DNA from 2 places in the Bradyrhizobium sp. WYCCWR15520 genome. Region 1 is predicted to be linked to the other one. Evidence: predicted binding sites of a transcription regulator. Region 1 holds the regulator's gene; the other holds the start of a gene.

Region 1 (9,428 bases):
CCTGCACGATCATCCTAAACGGCACACCCGGCAAAGCCGATCCAGTTACGGGCCAACCGCTTGCGGATCTCGGCAGATGTCCAAGTCCTCGAATTAAACTCAGACTGTATGCACTAGTGCTCTTATATTCGATGGACAGGATACCCATCTTCATATCATCGCCGCCCCTTACGTGGTATCTATCGGCGACTGAGAGACCAGTTGCGCTCCCGCCTTACGCGAAAGAGGGCGCAGAGCGATGCAGAACCGACGACACCGGTCCACACAGTACCGACACCGTTTCGCAAAGACGCAGCCTCTTGAAGAGCGGCTAATTGAACACGCAACGCGGCTGCGTGATGAAGCCAAATCGCTTCCGCCTGGTGTCGTGCGCGAGGCTATTCTAAGGCGGGCTGGGCAGGCGGAAGCTGGCGCGCACATGAGCCAGTGGCTACGCTCGCCTGATTCAAAGAGTAACGCGTAATCTGCAAAGCATTAAGAACCATGCCGGCCCACAAGACGGCTTCGAGTGAGGATGCGCATGGCGACGCCAAATCGCGCGCCGCGGCTCTGTCGCGATGGCACGACGAGGGAGGCGCAGACCCCGACGGACTGCCGCGGTGAACCAACGCCTGCAACAGGAGGATTCCCGATGTCACGTAAAAATATGTCACTGACAAAATTCGCCATCGATGACGGCCCGCACAACATGGACGGGCTGCGGCTTCTCGCGCGGGACGGAGCTGAGCGGATCGAAGCTTTCATAGGCCGGAAGGTGATGGACGTCTGGGTCGAATCCATCGAGCACCGGGGAAGCCGGCAGAGTCTGTTCCGCGATCAGTACAACGCGTTGGGCAAGCGCAATCTTACGGCTATCGAGCGGATCGTGACCGCGAAATACCAGCGCGGCGCCGCTCACAACCGTCAGCATCCCTATGTCGAGGTGCTGTTCTCGGATATCACTGAAAGCGGCGAGGAACTGGATCTCGGCGGCCTTATACGCCTGCCCTTGCCGCCGGAATTTGTCAGGCTGGGTTGAGCCCAGTCGAACGTACGACACTCCGACGATGTCTGGAAGTATCCGCCGGATTTTCCGCGATGCCGCGCCTCAGCACGGCCGACGCCCTCTCACCGTCCGGACCGACCAAACATCACAACCAGCAAAAGGACCGCAGATGAAAAAGCCCATTCTCTCGATTGAAGAACCGGAGCCGAAAAAAGCAGCGCGAGCCGACCGGCCTCCTACCGAAGGTTTCGTGACGGTTGTCGACGGCCATTTCAAGTCAGAATTCAATACAGCGGAGGCTGCCGAAGCAGCGGGCAGAAAACTGAAGACGGCTTATCCGATGCTCCAGATTGAAATCTACGATGCCGCCACCCAAGTCCGCACGTTGTTGAGTTAGCCTCTGGCCGCGTGCGGCGATCCGTTCACGCCTGCAGTCGAGCCACCCTATTCCACGCCCGCCTCATGCGGAGTGAACTGGTAGACCGAGGAGCAGAACTCGCAGGTCACCACCACCTTGTCGTTCTTGACCATCTCGGCGCGGTCCTTGGGCGCGAAGCTTTTCAGCATCGCGGAGACCGCATCGCGCGAGCACGAGCATTGCGCGCGCAGGGGCAGCGGCGTGAACACGCGCACGCCGCGCTCGTGAAACAGGCGATATAGCAGCCGCTCGCCCGACAGATCGGGATCGATCAGTTCGACATCCTCGACGGTGCCGATCAGCGACTGGCCCTCGACCCAGGCATCGTCCTCGGCAACGGTGTGCGTCACCGTACCGTCAGGCGCATCACCCGGATGCAGATCGGCCCGCCGCGCCCGCTCGGGCGACTTCGGCAGGAATTGCAGCAGCATGCCGCCGGCGCGCCAGCGATGCTTGCCGCCGCCGCGCCATTCCTCGCCGACCGCGAGCCGCACGCGGGTCGGGATCTGTTCGGAGCGCAGGAAATATTCATGCGCCGCGTCTTCCAGGCTGCCGCCGTCGAGCGCGACGAGACCCTGATAGCGGCTCATGTCCGCGCCCTGGTCGATGGTCATGGCGAGATGGCCCTTGCCGAGCAGCGCGCCCGAACTCTGGCCGTCCTTCAGCCGCCGCGTGTCATAGCGCGCATAGGCGCGCAGCCGATCCGGCGACTGGAAATCCACGATCAGGAACGACACCGGGCCGTCGGTCTGCGTCTGCAGGATGAAGCGGCCTTCGAATTTCAACGCCGTGCCGAGCAGCGTCGCCAGCACGATCGCCTCGCCGAGCAGTTTGCCGACCGGCGCCGGATAATCGTGCTTGGTCAGGATGTCGTCGAGCGCCGGGCCGAGCCGGGTCAGCCGTCCGCGCAGATCGAGCGAGGCGACCTCGAACGGCAGCACCGCGTCATCGACGGGAACGGACGAGGGCGCGCGAACGGGCGCCTCGGGTGTGATTTTGATGTCGGGGGAATCTGAAACCATGGCGCTCTATCTGGGGTCGGCAAGAGAAAAGTGAAGGGGGTGAAGAGCGGCGAAACTTTCTCCACGCGTCGTCCCTGCGAAAGCAGGGACCCATAACCACAGGCGTTTATCGTCACGAACGATGTCTGCCATACCGCGCAAAGAACGCGAGATCACGCGGTATGGGTCCCTGCTCCCGTGCGCAATCGCGCACTAGGCAGGGACGACATCAAGGCCTACGCCACTTCGTTGAAACACCAGGCCAGAATGCCCTTTTGCGCGTGCAGGCGATTTTCGGCCTCGTCGAACACCACCGATTGCGGGCCGTCGATCACCTCATCGGTGACCTCCTCGCCGCGATGGGCGGGCAGGCAGTGCATGAAGATCGCGTCCTTGCTGGCCAGCGACATCAGCTTCTCATTGACCTGATAGGGCTTCAGCACGTTGTGGCGGTGCTCGCCCTCCTTGTCGCCCATCGAGACCCAGGTGTCGGTGACGACGCAATCGGCGCCGCGCACGGCGGCTTCCGGATCGGTACCAAGCACGATCGGCGCGCCGGTCGCCTTGATCCAGTCGCGCATCACCTTTTTCGGCGCAAGCTCCGGCGGGGTCGCGACATTGAGCTGGAACTTGAAACGCTCGGCCGCGTGCGCCCAGGACGCCAGCACGTTGTTGTCGTCGCCGGTCCAGGCCACGGTCTTGCCCTCGATCGGCCCGCGATGCTCTTCGAAGGTCATCAGGTCGGCCATCACCTGGCAGGGGTGCGAGCGCCGCGTCAGGCCGTTGATCACGGGCACGGTGGCGTGCGCGGCAAGCTCGAGCAGCGCATCGTGGTTGAGGATGCGGATCATGATCGCATCGACATAGCGCGACAGCACGCGCGCGGTGTCGGCGATGGTCTCGCCGCGGCCGAGCTGCATCTCCGCGCCCGTCAGCATGATCGACTCGCCGCCGAGCTGGCGCATGCCGACGTCGAACGAGACGCGCGTGCGGGTCGAGGGACGTTCGAAGATCATCGCCAGCGTCTTGCCTTCGAGCGGCTTCTTGCCCTTTTCATGAGCCTTGAGCTTCGCCTTCATGTCGGCGCCCAGCGCCAGCATGTTGCGCAGCTCCTTTGGCGGCAACTCGTTGATGTCGAGGAAATGGCGGACGGACTTGCTCATCATCCCGCCGCCTTCTTCAACTGCGTAGCCGACAGCGCGCCGCAGGCGCGCTCCAGCATCTGGATGGACTGATCGATCTCGGCCTCGGTCACGATCAAGGGCGCGAGGAAACGCACCACATTGTCGCCGGCGCCGACGGTGAGCAATTTCTGGTCACGCAACGCATTGACAAGATCGCCCGAGGGCACCACGGCCTTGACGCCGACCAAGAGTCCCTCGCCGCGCACTTCCGAGAGCACGGCGGGATAGCGGTCGACCACCGAGGCGAGTTTCTGTTTCAACAGCAGCGACATCTTCTGCACGTGTTCGAAGAAGCCGGGCTTCAGCATCACGTCGAGCACGGCGTTGGCGGCTGCGATCGCCAGCGGATTGCCGCCGAAGGTCGAGCCGTGCGAGCCGGGCGTCATGCCGCTCGCGGCCTCCGCCGTCGCCAGCACCGCACCGATCGGAAAACCGCCGCCGAGCGCTTTCGCCAGCGACATCACATCCGGCGTGACGCCGACGCGCTTGTAGGCAAAGAGATCGCCGGTGCGGCCCATGCCGGTCTGCACCTCGTCGAACGCGAGCAACAGGCCCTTCTCGTCGCAGAGCTGGCGCAACGCCTTGAAGAAGGATTGCGGCGCGGAGCGCACACCGCCTTCGCCCTGCACCGGCTCGATCAGGATGCCCGCGGTATTGGGACCGATCGCCTTCTTCACGGCTTCCAAATCGCCATGCGGCACCTGGTCAAAACCGTCCATCGGCGGGCCAAAGCCTTCGAGATATTTGGCGGAGCCGGTGGCCGCGAGCGTGCCCAGCGTGCGGCCGTGGAAGGCGCCCTCGAAGGTGACGAGGCGATAGCGCTCGGGATGGCCCTTGGAGAATTGATAGCGGCGCACGAGCTTGATCACGCCCTCCATTGCTTCCGCGCCCGAATTGCAGAAAAACACCAGGTCGGCAAAGCTCTGCTCGCACAGCCGCGCGGCCAGCTTCTCGCCATCGGGCGACTTGAACAGGTTCGACATGTGCCAGAGTTTCGTCGCCTGTTCCTGCAGCGCCTTGATCAGATGCGGATGGCAGTGACCCAGCGCATTCACCGCGACGCCCGAGGTGAAATCGAGATAGCGCTCGCCATTGGTTGCGGTCAGCCAGCAGCCCTCGCCGCTTTCGAAGCCGAGATCGACCCTGGCGAAGACGGGAAGCAGATGCGACGTGGCGCTATTGGTCATGGCAATCACAAAAGGTTTGCACTGAAGGTTGACCGGCCGGGGACACGCAGGCAGTGGCGCGAACGCGGCAGCAGCCGGTCTGGCGAAAACGAAACGTGCCGCCTCTTAAGGGCGGCACGTGAGAGGTATTCTATGTCGGCCGGGAGCGCTGTCAACACGCCACGGAACGGCCTTTCCTGCAGTGCAAGATGCCAAAATCCGTAGGATTGCGGTGTGGTGGAAAACACGCAGTGAAACGCCTAGATGTCAGAAGATGTGGACGTTGGGGCGCGGACTCTTGCGCCCGAGTCACGCCATATTGTAGCGTTTGGGCTGTCGGGTACGACATCTCGTGCGGCAGTTCTGATCCCTAAGAGTCCATTTGTGCAGGCGTAAACGTTCGGGCGCGGTTAACGCGCCCGGCGAGGGCTAAGGGATTCTGACCGCAGGGATTTTTGAGACGAATGACATCGCCCGCGCTGCCCTCGATTGGCCGGCGCGATGCGAAGGGAAGATTACGATGACGGTTTTGACCTGGTCCGACGATCGCGTCGAGCAGCTGAAGAAGCTCTGGGAAGCCGGATTGTCCGCGAGCCAGATTGCCGCGGAACTCGGAAATGTGACGCGAAACGCCGTAATCGGCAAAGTGCACCGGCTGGGCCTGTCCGGCCGAGCCAAGAGTCCCTCCTCGGCCGCTCCGCGGCAGCGCAAGGCACGCCCCGCCGCCCAGCAGATGATGCGGGTGTCGCGCCCGGTCTCGCGCGGCAACACCGCGCTGGCGCACGCTTTCGAGGTGGAGATCGAGGCCGATCCGGTCGCCTTCGACAATGTAGTGCCGATGAGCCAGCGGCTGTCGCTGCTCGAACTGAACGAGGCGACCTGCCACTGGCCGGTCGGCGATCCTTCGAGCCCGGAATTCTTCTTCTGCGGCGGCAAGGCGCTCAGCGGCCTGCCCTACTGCGCGCATCACTCGCGCGTGGCGTATCAACCGGCCGCCGATCGGCGGCGGCAGCAGCCGAAGCAGACGAGGTAAGGCGCGCTCATTTGCGCGAGACGTAAGCGCTCCGCGCAAGGTGCGCTCCCTCGCCCCGCTTTTGCGGGGCCACGACGAGCGAAGCTCGCGCTGAGAGGGTTGGGGTGAGGGGCTCTCTCCGCGATTGCGGTCTATCGATAGACCTGTACCCCCGCATCCGGATCGCCGATGCGGCAACCACTGTCATTGCCAGCGACAAACGCCGAAGCGTTTGCGCAAGGGAGCGAAAGCGACGAAGCAATCCATACTTGCCGCGTGGCACTATGGATTGCTTCGCTTCGCTCGCAATGACGATGAGAGAGCTGCCGCTTTCGCGGGGACGACGGTGGAGTTTGCGCGGATGATAGCGAAGCCTTACGGCTCCACCTTGGCAAACCGGTCATCCAGCGCATAACCGGCGCCGCGCACGGTACGGATCGGGTCCTGCTCGCGGCCGGGGTTGAGCAGCTTGCGCAGGCGGCCGATGTGGACGTCGACGGTGCGTTCGTCGATATAGATGTCGCGGCCCCAGACGCTGTCGAGCAATTGCTCGCGGCTGAAGACGCGGCCGGGATGTTCGAGGAAAAATTCCAGCAGGCGATATTCGGTCGGGCCGAGGTCGATCTGGCGGCCGGAGCGCGCGACGCGGCGTTTCTCGCGGTCGAGTTCGATGTCGCCATAGGTCAGGACGGTAGCGAGCCGCTCCGGGCTTGCCCGACGCAACAGGCCTTTCACCCGCGCCAGGAGTTCCGGCACCGAGAACGGCTTGACGATGTAGTCGTCGGCACCGGTCGCAAGCCCCCGCACCCGCTCGCTCTCCTCGCCGCGCGCGGTCAGCATGATGATCGGCAACTGCTTGGTTTCGGGCCGGGCGCGCAGGCGGCGGCAGAGCTCGATGCCGGACAAGCCCGGAAGCATCCAGTCGAGCACGACGAGGTCGGGCACGCGCTCCTTCAGCCGCGTATCGGCGTCGTCGCCGCGGCCTACGGTCTCCACTTCGTAGCCTTCAGCGTCGAGGTTGTAGCGCAACAGCGTGGTCAGCGCTTCCTCGTCCTCGACCACCATAATGCGTGCGCTCATCCTTTTCTTGCCTCTTCTGTCTGACGCGTTTTCTTCACGCGAACCGGCCTCCACTTCGCTCGAAAACGCTACGTCAACTATTCGGCACGGTCGTAGCAAACGTCGTCATGTCGCCCTTCGGGCGCTTGTCGAGCATCTGCTGTCCCTCGATCATGTAGAACACGGTTTCGGCGATGTTGGTCGCGTGGTCGCCGATCCGCTCAATATTCTTGGCGCAGAACATCAAATGAATGCAGAACGAGATGTTGCGCGGGTCTTCCATCATGTAGGTGAGAAGTTCGCGGAACAGCGAGGTGCAGATGGCGTCGACTTCCTCGTCGCCTTTCCAGACCGCCATTGCCGCCGGCAGGTCGTGCGCGGCATAGGCGTCCAGCACCGACTTGACCTGCGTTTGCACCAGATCGGTCATGTGTTCGAGGCCGCGCATCAGCTTCAGCGGCTGGAAATCGTTCTCCAGGGCCGCGACCCGCTTGCCCATGTTCTTGGCGAGATCGCCGATCCGCTCCAGATCGGTGGCGACGCGCATGGCGCCGACGATTTCGCGCAAGTCGATCGCCATCGGCTGGCGGCGGGCGATGGTCAATACCGCTCGCTCCTCGATCAAATGCTGCAGGCGGTCGATCTCGACATCGGTTGCGACGACGCGCTTGCCGAGTGCGACGTCGCGGCGGACCAGCGCGTCGACGGATTCGGTGATCATGCGTTCGGCCAGGCCGCCCATCTCCGCGACTAGGCGGGTGAGTTCCTGAAGGTCGCTGTCGAACGCCTTGGCGGTGTGCTCGGAAGCCATGTCTTGTCTCCTCAGCCGAACCGGCCGGTGATGTAATCCTGGGTGCGTCGGTCGCTCGGCGAAGTGAAGATCTTGTTGGTGTCGTCGAATTCGATCAGCTCGCCGAGATACATGAAGGCGGTCTTGTCGGAGACGCGCGCCGCCTGCTGCATATTATGGGTGACGATGGCGATGGTGTAGTCCTCCGCCAGTTCCTGAATCAGTTCCTCGATCTTGGCGGTCGAGATCGGGTCGAGCGCCGAACAGGGTTCGTCAAACAGGATTACCTCGGGCCTGACAGCGACCGTGCGGGCGATGCAGAGCCGCTGCTGCTGGCCGCCGGACAGCGAGAGGCCGGAGGCGTTCAGCTTGTCCTTGACCTCGTTCCACAGCGCGCCGCCGCGCAGCGCCTTCTCCACCCGGCCGTCCATTTCCGACTTCGAGATCTTCTCATAGAGACGGATGCCGAAGGCGATGTTTTCGTAGATCGTCATCGGGAACGGCGTCGGCTTCTGGAACACCATGCCGACGCGGGCCCGCAGCAAATTGAGGTCGAGCTTGGGGTCAAGGATGTTGGTCTGGTCGAGCATAAGCTGACCGGTCGCCTTCTGGCCGGGATAAAGGTCGTACATCCGGTTGAAGATCCGCAGCAGCGTGGACTTGCCGCAGCCGGACGGGCCGATGAAGGCGGTGACGCGGTGGGTGCCGAGCGTCAGGTTGATGTTCTTCAGCGCGTGGTGTTCGCCATAGTAGAAGTTCAGGCCGCGCGCGGTCACCTTCGGCGCGGCCTCGGGCAGCGCTACCTGCGGAACGGGCCCGCTCGCGGAACTCACGGATACGGAGAGATCGGTCATTTGGATGTCCTCTCGGCGCCAAGAATGCGCGCGCCAATATTCAGGGCAAGTACGGTGAGCGTGATCAGCAGGGCCCCGGCCCAGGCGAGCTGCTTCCAGTAGGCATAGGGGCTCTGGACGAAGTTGTTGATGGTGACCGGCAGGTTCGCCATCGTCTTGGTCATATCCAGGCTGAAGAACTGGTTGGACAGCGCGGTGAACAGCAGCGGCGCGGTTTCGCCGGCGACGCGGGCGGTGGCCAGCAGGACGCCGGTGATCAGGCCGGCGCGCGCGGCGCGGTAGGCGATCCGCCGGATCACCAGCGAGCGCGGCATGCCGAGCGCGGACGCCGCCTCGCGCAAAGGATTGGGCACCAGCCCGAGCATGTCCTCGGTGGTGCGGACCACCACCGGGATCACGATCACGGCGAGCGCCAGACAGCCGGCGAAGGCTGAGAAGCCGCCCATCGGCGCGACGATGGCGCCGTAGATGAACAGGCCGATGATGATCGAGGGCGCGCTTAACAGGATGTCGTTGATGAAGCGGATCACCGAGGTGAGCTTGTCGTGCTTGCCGTATTCGGCGAGATACGTACCTGCGAACAGGCCGAGCGGCGCGCCGATGCCGACCCCGATCACGGTCATCATGATCGAGCCGATGATGGCGTTGCGCAGGCCGCCATCGGTCGAACCCGGCGGCGGCGTATCCTGGGTGAAGACGGCGAGATTGAGCCCGGTGACGCCGTTGTAGAACAGCGTGAACAGGATCAGCGCCAGCCAGGTCACGCCGAACAAGGCGGCGCCCAGACACAGGAACTTGACGATGATGTTGTTGCGGCGGCGGGATACGTAAATCGGATTCATGATCTCAGTTCCCCGCCTTCTTTTCCAGCCGCATCAGCATCAGCCTTGCGGCAGCAAGAACGAAGAACGTCAGCACGAACAGCAGCAAGCCAAGCAGGATCAGGCCGGATTGATGTA
Region 2 (9,428 bases), on a different contig from region 1:
AAACTCGCCTGGGCGCTGCGCCACCGCGGCCGCTTCCCGCTCGATGTCGCGACCGCCAGCCGCGAAGAGCTGTTGCGGGTGCCGGGCTTCGGCACCAGGGCAGTCGACCGCATCATCGCGACGCGCCGCCTGACCTCGATCCGCCTGGCCGATCTGGTGCGGCTGCACATTCCGCAGAAGAAGGCGCTGCCGTTTATCGTTCTCGCAGACCACCGCCCTTCCCCGCATCTGCTCGATGGCGCGGGGCTGAAGGAGAGGTTCAAACCGAAGGCGACGCAGTTGGGATTTGGGTTCTGAACCCACAGCGTCATTGCGAGGAGCGCGAGCGACGAAGCAATCCATGTCTCAGCAAGCGGAGAAATGAATTGCTTCGCTTCGCTCGCAATGACGAGGAGGAGAGACATGCACCACATCACCCTCGACAGCGAAACCGATTTCGATGGCTGGCGCAAAGCCGCGCGTGCGCTGGCGCTAAACGATGTGAACCCCTCCGACGTGACGTGGCGTGTAGCCGGCGATGCGCCCGAATTGTTTGAGCCGTCTGCGCCGCCGCTCGACCCCCCACAGGGCACCACCTTCAACGTCCCCGCCAAATTCGTCGAGCTGGCTGAAACTGCGATCCTGCACCGCAACCCGGAACGGTTCGCCCTGCTCTATCGCCTGCTGTGGCGGCTGCGAAGTAATCACGATCTGCTCGAACTCGCAACCGATCCCGATGTGGCCGACGTCACCGCGATGGCAAAAGCCGTGCGCCGCGATGAGCACAAGATGCATGCCTTTGTCCGCTTCCGCGAAATCGGCCGCGAGCAGAAATCGCATTTCGTTGCCTGGTTCGAACCGGAGCACCACATCGTCGAACTGGCCGCGCCATTCTTTGCGCGCCGCTTTGCCGACATGCCATGGTCGATCCTCACCCCCGACGTCTGTGCGCATTGGGACGGCCACGCCGTCTCGTTCACGCCAGGCGTCACCAAGAGCGAAGCGCCGACCGCCGATCGGCTGGAGGAAACCTGGCGCAGTTACTACGCCAGCATCTTCAATCCCGCCCGGCTGAAAGTGCAGGCGATGCAGAAGGAGATGCCCCGGAAATACTGGCGGAACCTGCCGGAGGCTTCATTGATTAAACCCCTGATCGAAGGTGCCGGACGCGCCGCCAGCGCGATGATCGCAAACGCGGCGACCGAACCGCACAAGCCGCAGAAACGGCTGGAACCATCCAAGGCAAGCGACAAGGCAGACGACATGCCCCGCAAACATGCCGACGATATCGAGACCCTGCGCGAGGAAGCTGCCGATTGCCGCGCCTGCCCCCTCTACAAGAACGCGACCCAGACCGTGTTCGGCGAAGGGGCGCAAACGGCGCGGATCATGCTGGTCGGCGAGCAGCCCGGCGACAAGGAAGATCTCGCCGGCAAACCGTTCGTCGGGCCCGCGGGCCAAATGCTCGACCGCGCACTGGACGAGGCCGGCATCGACCGCCGCAAGGTCTACGTCACCAATGCGGTCAAACATTTCAAGTTTGTGCCGCGCGGAAAAATCCGCCTGCACCAGAAGCCGAGCACGCCGGAGATCAAGGCCTGCCGGCAGTGGTACGAACGCGAGCTCGCCGCGATCGAACCCGAACTGGTGGTGGCGATGGGCGCCACCGCAGCGCAAAGCGTGTTCGGCAAGATCACCCCGATCAACAAGAACCGCGGCCGCCCGATCGATCTCGACGACGGCACCAAGGTCTTGGTGACGGTGCACCCGTCCTATCTGCTGCGGTTGCCGGACGCCGACGCCAAGGCGCGCGAATACCGGCGTTTCGTTCAGGACCTCAAAATAGCCGCTACCGTGCTGCGAAAATCAGCACATGCGGCCTGAATTCCGCCAAGCCGGCAGCCGCAATATCTGGTGAAAAATAACGGGAAAAATTGACAACCCCGTCTGCAACCATTAATTGATGGGATACACAATCGCATTCTCAAGGGAATGTGGGACGTTCTGGTTCACGCCATGATGCTCCTACATGGTCGACGCGCTGCGCGGTCCTCCTCCAGCCCCGGCGCCGTGCAGCGCTCGACCCTCTTTTTCCTCACGGCGCTACCCCATAAGCCGCGCTCGGCGGTCCATCGGCCGGAACCGAACGGGCGCCGGATCAGCAGCCTGGTGAGATGGCCTAGCCCCTCGCCGTGGCCTCCAGTTCTGCGATATCGAACTTGACCATCTTCAGCATTGCCTCCGCAACGCGCCGGGCTTTTGCGGGGTCGGGATCGTTCATCAACTCGCCCAGCCGTCTGGGCGCGATCTGCCAGGAGAGGCCCCAGCGGTCCTGCAGCCAGCCGCATTGCTCGATCTTGCCGCCCTCTCTCAGGGCGTCCCACAAGCGGTCGATCTCGGCCTGCGTGTCGCATTCCACCATGATCGAGAAGCTGTGGTTGAACGGATCGAGCGGGCCCGCCTCGATCGCCATGTAGCGCTGGTCTCCCAGGGTGAAGCCCGCGATCTTGACGCTGCCGGCGGGACCGCTCGGGCTCTCGGCCGGCAGGGCCGAAACCCACTGCACCGACGAACCGCGGATGAGCGAGGTGTAGAAGCCGATCGCGGCCTCCATGTCCTTCGCGAACCAAAGATGTTGTGTGACCTTCATCGGGGCTCCTTCCTCCAAATGGCCAGCGTGCGCACGGCCGCTTTCGTTCCAAGGACGGATGAGATGAACGTCCGCCGACAGTGAAGACGAGATTTTCGCGTGCAGACCATCGGCCAACCGCTGAACCGATAAGCAATTCAGGAGCGCCTTGTTGGATCCGCGCATCATAAATCGGTTCAAAGGAAAATAATGAAGACCCACACTGGAGATACAGGCTTTCCTTGATGTGCGATCAAACTTCAGCGGCGCTGCCGGTCGCGCGTGTCATCTAACCTTCAAGTGCCTCGGTCAAAAATGCCCGCCTCTCAGCCGATTTCGACGGGGTGTCAGAATGACCGATATGGCTCTTAGTTCGACGATCGGCGACGCAACGCCTGTCCAGCCGGCTTCGCGGCCGAACCTCGACAAGGGGTTCAATCCGCTGACCCTGATCCTGTTCTGCGGCATCCTCGCCGCCGGGCTGCTGTACGTTGCCTATAGCATCTACGTCGATATCGACGCGACCGGTATGCGGGTCACTGCCTACCTGCCCTATATCCTCTTGTTCGTGGCGCTTTTGATCGCGCTCGGCTTCGAATTCGTCAATGGCTTCCACGACACCGCCAACGCGGTCGCGACCGTGATTTACACCCACTCGATGCCGGCGGAATTCGCCGTGATGTGGTCAGGCTTCTTCAATTTCCTCGGCGTGCTGCTCTCTTCCGGCGCGGTCGCCTTCGGCATCGTCTCGCTGCTGCCGGTGGAGTTGATCCTTCAGGTCGGAAGCAGCGCCGGTTTCGCAATGGTGTTCGCGCTGCTGATTGCCGCGATCGTCTGGAACCTCGGCACCTGGTATTTTGGTCTTCCGGCTTCCTCTTCGCACACGCTGATCGGCTCGATCATCGGCGTCGGCATCGCCAACGCGCTGATGCACGGCCGCGACGGCACTTCGGGTGTCGACTGGACCAAGGCGACCGAGATCGGTTACGCGCTGTTGCTCTCGCCGCTGTTCGGCTTCTGCATGGCCGCGATCCTGCTGCTGGCGTTGAAGTTCATCGTCCGCAATCCCGCGCTCTATGCCGCGCCCGAAGGCAACAAGCCGCCGCCGATGTGGATACGCGGCATCCTGATCGCGACCTGCACCGGCGTCAGCTTCGCGCACGGCTCCAACGATGGCCAGAAGGGCATGGGCCTGATCATGCTGATCCTGATCGGCACGGTGCCGACCGCCTACGCGCTGAACCGCGCGCTGCCGGAATCGCAGGTGGTGCAATTCCAGAAGACCTCGGAGGCCGCCTCCAAGGTAATCGCCGCCAGGGGCGCCGGCCACAGCATCATCGGCGATCCGCGCCCTGCGGTGACGCAATACGTTTCTGCCCGCAAGATCAGCGAAGGCACCTATCCCTCGCTGGCCATGCTGGTGAAGGACATCGGTGACCAGGTCCAGAAATACGGCTCGCTCAACAAGGTGCCCGCGGAAGCCGTCGGCAACACCCGCAACGACATGTACCTGACGTCGGAGGCGATCCGCTTCCTGATGAAGGACAAGGAAAACGACCTGAAGAAGGAAGAGGTCGACACCCTCAAGGCCTACAAGGCCTCGCTCGACTCAGCCACCAAGTTCATCCCGCTCTGGGTCAAGATCGCAGTCGCGATCGCACTCGGGCTGGGCACCATGATCGGCTGGAAGCGCATCGTCATCACCGTCGGCGAGAAGATCGGCAAGTCGCATCTGACCTACGCGCAAGGTGCGTCCGCCGAACTGGTTGCCGCCTCCACGATCGGCGTCGCCGACGTGTTCGGCCTGCCGGTTTCCACCACCCACGTGCTGTCATCCGGCGTCGCCGGCACGATGGCGGCCAACGGTTCGGGCCTGCAGATGGCGACTGTGCGCAATCTCTTGATGGCATGGGTGCTGACGCTGCCGGCCGCGATCTGCCTGTCGGCAGGCCTCTACGTGCTGTTCTCGAATCTGTTCTGAGTATCGGGCCGGTACGGTAGGGTCGCTGCCACACAGGCAGCAGCCTCGACAGGTAGCGGAAGGCCGGAACCAAACTCCGGCCTTTTGCTTTCCGCTAGTGCCCTGACTGATGATACGGCAGGACATCGACGTTCATACATCACACGACCCCAACAGCTCTGCAGCTGGAGCCCGCCATGACCAAAAAGCCGCCGGATGGCACCATCCACGACCGCATTCAGGCGGAAATGCTTGATAGTTTCGATGAGGAACTGGAACTTGAAATCGACGACGATCGTCTCGATGCACTGACCAATGAATTTGCAGACCATACGGAAGAAGAAACGATCGATCGGCGCGTCTACTTCAAGGAATTATTCCGTCTGCAGGGCGAACTGGTAAAATTGCAGACTTGGGTGCAGCACCACAAGCTCAAGGTGGTGGTGATTTTCGAGGGGCGCGATTCCGCCGGCAAGGGCGGCGTCATCAAGCGCATCACCCAGAGACTCAATCCGAGGGTCTGCCGCGTCGCGGCGCTTCCGGCGCCGAACGAGCGTGAGCGCACGCAATGGTATTTCCAGCGTTATGTTTCGCATTTGCCGGCCGGCGGTGAGATCGTGCTGTTCGACCGTAGCTGGTATAACCGTGCCGGCGTCGAGCGCGTGATGGGCTTCTGCACCGAAGACGACGTTGAAGAATTCTTCCGGTCGGTGCCGGAATTCGAGCGTATGCTCGTGCGCTCTGGAATCATCCTCATCAAGTACTGGTTCTCCATCACCGACGAACAGCAGTATTTGCGCTTCACGATGCGAATCCACGATCCGCTCAAGCAGTGGAAGCTCAGCCCGATGGATGTGGAATCGCGCAGCCGCTGGGAGCAATACACCAAGGCCAAGGAAGCGATGCTGGAGCGTACCCACATTCCGGAAGCTCCCTGGAGCATCGTCGAGGCCGACGACAAGAAGAAGGCAAGGCTGAACTGCATCGCGCATCTGCTCGAACAAATTCCCTACCAGGAAATCAAGCAGGAGCGGGTGGTTCTGCCGGCGCGGGTTCGCAACCCCGAATATAGCCGCGCGCCCGTTCCAGCCGAAATGTACGTACCGTCGCGCTATTGAGCGGCCGCTTCACGGTCGGCGCCGTCAATGTGCTGAGCCCAATATCCCGAACCCGAACGCCGGCGTGTCGCGGATCGGCGACGCCGCCGTGTTCGAGGTGATCACTTCGCTCAGATATTGAGCGTCGCGCCGGACGCCTCAGGTCACGGCTGAGCGGAAAATAATGAAGGCCCGCACTAAAGATACGGGCCTTCCTTGATGTGCGATCAAACTTCACATGCGATCGAGAGTGAAGAATCTCTACGCCGCCGCGAGCTTGTTCTCGACCAGCTTGATCCAGTACGAGGTGCCGTACACGATCGCCTCGTCGTTGAAATCATAGGCGGGGTGATGGAGACCCGCGCTGTCGCCGTTGCCGCAGAAGATGAACGCGCCGGGACGCGCTTCCAGCATGTAGGAAAAATCTTCCGCGCCCATCAGCGGCGGCATGTCATGGACGTTCTGGGCGCCGGCCACTTCCCTGGCCACCTGCGTCGCGAACTCGGTCTGCTCGGCGTGATTGTTGGTGACGGGATAGCCACGCTCGTAAACCAGATCGATCTTGGCGCCGGTCATTTTGGCCACGCCCTCGCACACCTCGCGGACCCGCTTCTCGACCGTCTCACGCACTTCCGCCGTCAGTGTCCGCACGGTGCCGCGGAGTTCGGCGGTGTGCGGAATGACGTTGCGCGCGTTGCCGGCATGGAACTCGCAGATCGAGATCACCGCCGACTCCAGGGGATCGATTGTCCGCGAGACAATCGACTGCAGCGCGGTGATGAGCTGCGAACCGACCAGGACGGAATCGATGCATTTGTTCGGGCGCGCGGCATGGCCGCCGAGGCCCTCGATCTTGATGTCGATCGAGTCGGTCGCGGCCATTACCGGGCCGGGCCGGATGGCGAAGGAGCCGATCGGAATCCCGGGTCCGTTATGCATGCCATAGACCTGCTCGATGCCGAACCGGTCCATCAGCCCGTCCTGGATCATGGCGGCGGCGCCGGCCCCGCCCTCCTCGGCCGGCTGGAAGATCACGACCGCGTTGCCGGCGAAATTCCGGGTCTCGGCAAGGTACCGCGCTGCACCCAAAAGCATCGCGGTGTGGCCGTCGTGGCCGCAGGCGTGCATCTTGCCCGGCGTTTTGGAGGCATGGGGAAGGTTGGTCGCCTCCTCGATCGGCAGCGCGTCCATGTCGGCGCGGAGCCCGATCACCTTGATCTCGCCCTTGCCGGGCTGCTTGCCCTTGATGACGCCGACGACGCCGGTACGGCCGAGGCCGGTAGCCACCTCGTCGCAGCCGAATTCGCGCAGGCGATCCGCCACGAATGCTGCGGTGCGGTGGACGTCGTACAGCAATTCGGGGTTTTCATGAATATCGCGGCGCCAGGCCTGAATATCGGGTTGCAGATCGGCGACGCGGTTGACGATAGGCATGGGATTCTCGAACCTCAGTTTGGAACGCGTAAGGCTTTTGTAGCATGCAAGCGGCGGTCCACCCAACCGCCTGCTGCAGAGCCCCCATCCCCACCGGGAGCAGGGTTGGAAAGCCGAACCTGGGCGGGTCACGCGGCCAGCGTGTTCTCGACCAGCCTGATCCAGTAAGACGTGCCGAACACGATCGCCTCATCGTTGAAATTGTAGGCGGGGTGATGCAGCCCTGCGCTGTCGCCGTTGCCGCAGAAGATCAGCGCACCCGGCCGCTGCTCCAGCATGAAGGCGAAATCTTCGCCAGCCATCAGCGGTGGCATCTCCTGCACATTGGCATCGCCGGCGATTTCTCTGGCTGCCCGCGTCGCGATATCCGTCTGCCTGATATGGTTGACCGTTACCGGATAGCCGCGATCGTAGGTCAGATCGATCCTGGCGCCGGTGATCTGCGCCACGCCGGCGACGACCTCGCGGACCCGTCTTTCCACCAGATCCCGCACCTCGCCGTTCAGGGTACGGACGGTGCCCTTCAGCTCGGCGGTGTGCGGAATCACGTTGCGGGCGTTGCCGGCGTGAAATTCGCACATCGAAATGACAGCCGATTCCAGCGGATCGACGCTGCGCGACACGATCGACTGCAGCGCCGTGATCAGCTGCGCACCGACAAGGACGGAATCGATGCTTTGGTGCGGCTGCGCGGCGTGCCCACCGCGCCCCTCGATTTTGATGAGGACGGCATCGCCTCCGGCCATGATCGGGCCGGGCCGCAGCGCGAACGAGCCGACCGGAATGCCGGGACCGTTATGCATGCCGTAGACCTGCTCGATACCGAAGCGGTCCATCAGCCCGTCCTTGATCATGGCGACGGCACCCGCGCCGCCCTCCTCGGCCGGCTGGAAGATCACGACCGCATTGCCTGCGAAATTGCGGGTCTCGGCGAGATAGCGCGCGGCACCCAAAAGCATGGCGGTGTGGCCGTCATGTCCGCAGGCGTGCATCTTGCCCTTCGTTTTGGAAGCGTAAGGCAGATTGGTCGCTTCCTCGATCGGCAGCGCGTCCATGTCCGCCCGCAGCCCGATGACCTTCACGTCACCATTGCCAGTGGGCCTGTTGCCCTTGATGACGCCGACGACGCCGGTGCGGCCGATACCGGTAATAACCTCGTCGCAGCCGAATTCCCGCAACCGGTCTGCCACCAATGCCGCAGTGCGGTGCACCTCGTAGAGCAATTCCGGGTGTTCATGAATATCCCGGCGCCAGGCCTGGATGTCGGGTTGAAACTCGGCGACACGATTGACGATGGGCATGGAGATAGCAGGCTTTCCGGATTGAACGCTTCTGCCCCTGTAGCATGCAAGGGGCGGTCCAACCAACGGCTCACGGGCGACACACCCGGACCCACCGTCATGGCCGGGCTTGTCCCGGCCATCCACGTCTGACTAATAAACGCCCAAGAAGGCGTGGATGCCCGGAACAAGTCCGGGCATGACGGCGTCGATGGGTGGAAGCTGAGAAATGCCGAAACGGCTTGAAGGCGATTTCGACTATATCGTGGTTGGTGCAGGGACCGCCGGCTGCATCATGGCCAACCGGCTGTCGGCCGACCCGAACAACCGCGTGCTGATCCTGGAGGCCGGCGGCAACGACAACTGGATCTGGTTTCACATCCCGGTCGGCTATCTCTTCGCGATCGGCAATCCCCGCTCCGACTGGATGTTTCGGACCGAGGCGGAGCCCGGGCTCAACGGCCGCTCCCTCGCCTACCCCCGCGGCAAGGTAATCGGCGGCTGCTCCGCCATCAACGCCATGATCTCGATGCGCGGGCAATCCGCCGATTACGATCACTGGCGGCAGCTCGGCCTGACCGGCTGGGGCTATGACGACGTCCTGCCGCTGTTTAAGCGGCTGGAGGACCATTTCCTCGGGGAAAGCGAACATCACGGCGCCGGCGGCGGCTGGCGCATCGAGGCGCCGCGGCTGTCCTGGGACGTGCTCGACGCGGTCGGCGAAGCCGCGGAGGAAATGGGCATCAGGCGCATTGCCGATTTCAACACCGGCGACAATGAGGGCGTCAGTTATTTCCACGTCAACCAGAAGCGCGGCCGGCGCTGGTCATCCGCGCGCGGCTTCCTCAAGCCGGTGCTGAACCGCGCCAATCTGCGGCTGGAAAAGCATGTGCTGGTCGACCGTCTGATCGTCGAGCAGGGACGCGCGGTCGGCGTGCGCTTCCTGCAGGGCAATGAGGTGATCGAGGCCCGCACCAGGGGCGAAGTGGTGTTGTGCGCGGGATCGATCGGCTCGACGCAGGTGCTGCATCGCTCCGGCGTCGGCCCCG

Evidence for each region. The regulator PhoB, encoded in region 1, activates phosphate uptake and scavenging genes when phosphate is short. The targets are predictions, from matches to a motif close to TGTCATNNANCTGTCAT.
Region 2: the regulator PhoB is predicted to act here: its motif matches at 2,892-2,908, upstream of AC0QUY_RS13580 (inorganic phosphate transporter).

The regions. Positions count from the first base shown of each region.
Region 1 is NZ_JBWBWM010000012.1:7,461-16,888, forward strand. It holds gene AC0QUY_RS15060 (signal transduction histidine kinase) at 647-1,018, shown strand; gene AC0QUY_RS15065 (hypothetical protein) at 1,155-1,382, shown strand; gene AC0QUY_RS15070 (Hsp33 family molecular chaperone) at 1,430-2,425, opposite strand; gene argF (ornithine carbamoyltransferase) at 2,641-3,567, opposite strand; gene AC0QUY_RS15080 (acetylornithine transaminase) at 3,567-4,775, opposite strand; gene AC0QUY_RS15085 (GcrA family cell cycle regulator) at 5,275-5,787, shown strand; gene phoB (phosphate regulon transcriptional regulator PhoB) at 6,142-6,846, opposite strand; gene phoU (phosphate signaling complex protein PhoU) at 6,920-7,636, opposite strand; gene pstB (phosphate ABC transporter ATP-binding protein PstB) at 7,648-8,469, opposite strand; gene pstA (phosphate ABC transporter permease PstA) at 8,466-9,311, opposite strand; gene pstC (phosphate ABC transporter permease subunit PstC) at 9,316-9,428, opposite strand, start outside.
Region 2 is NZ_JBWBWM010000010.1:144,771-154,198, reverse strand. It holds gene AC0QUY_RS13595 (putative DNA modification/repair radical SAM protein) at 1-297, shown strand, start outside; gene AC0QUY_RS13590 (UdgX family uracil-DNA binding protein) at 403-1,863, shown strand; gene AC0QUY_RS13585 (VOC family protein) at 2,159-2,629, opposite strand; gene AC0QUY_RS13580 (inorganic phosphate transporter) at 2,961-4,589, shown strand; gene ppk2 (polyphosphate kinase 2) at 4,766-5,686, shown strand; gene AC0QUY_RS13570 (M20 aminoacylase family protein) at 5,927-7,099, opposite strand; gene AC0QUY_RS13565 (M20 aminoacylase family protein) at 7,228-8,400, opposite strand; gene AC0QUY_RS13560 (GMC family oxidoreductase) at 8,609-9,428, shown strand, end outside.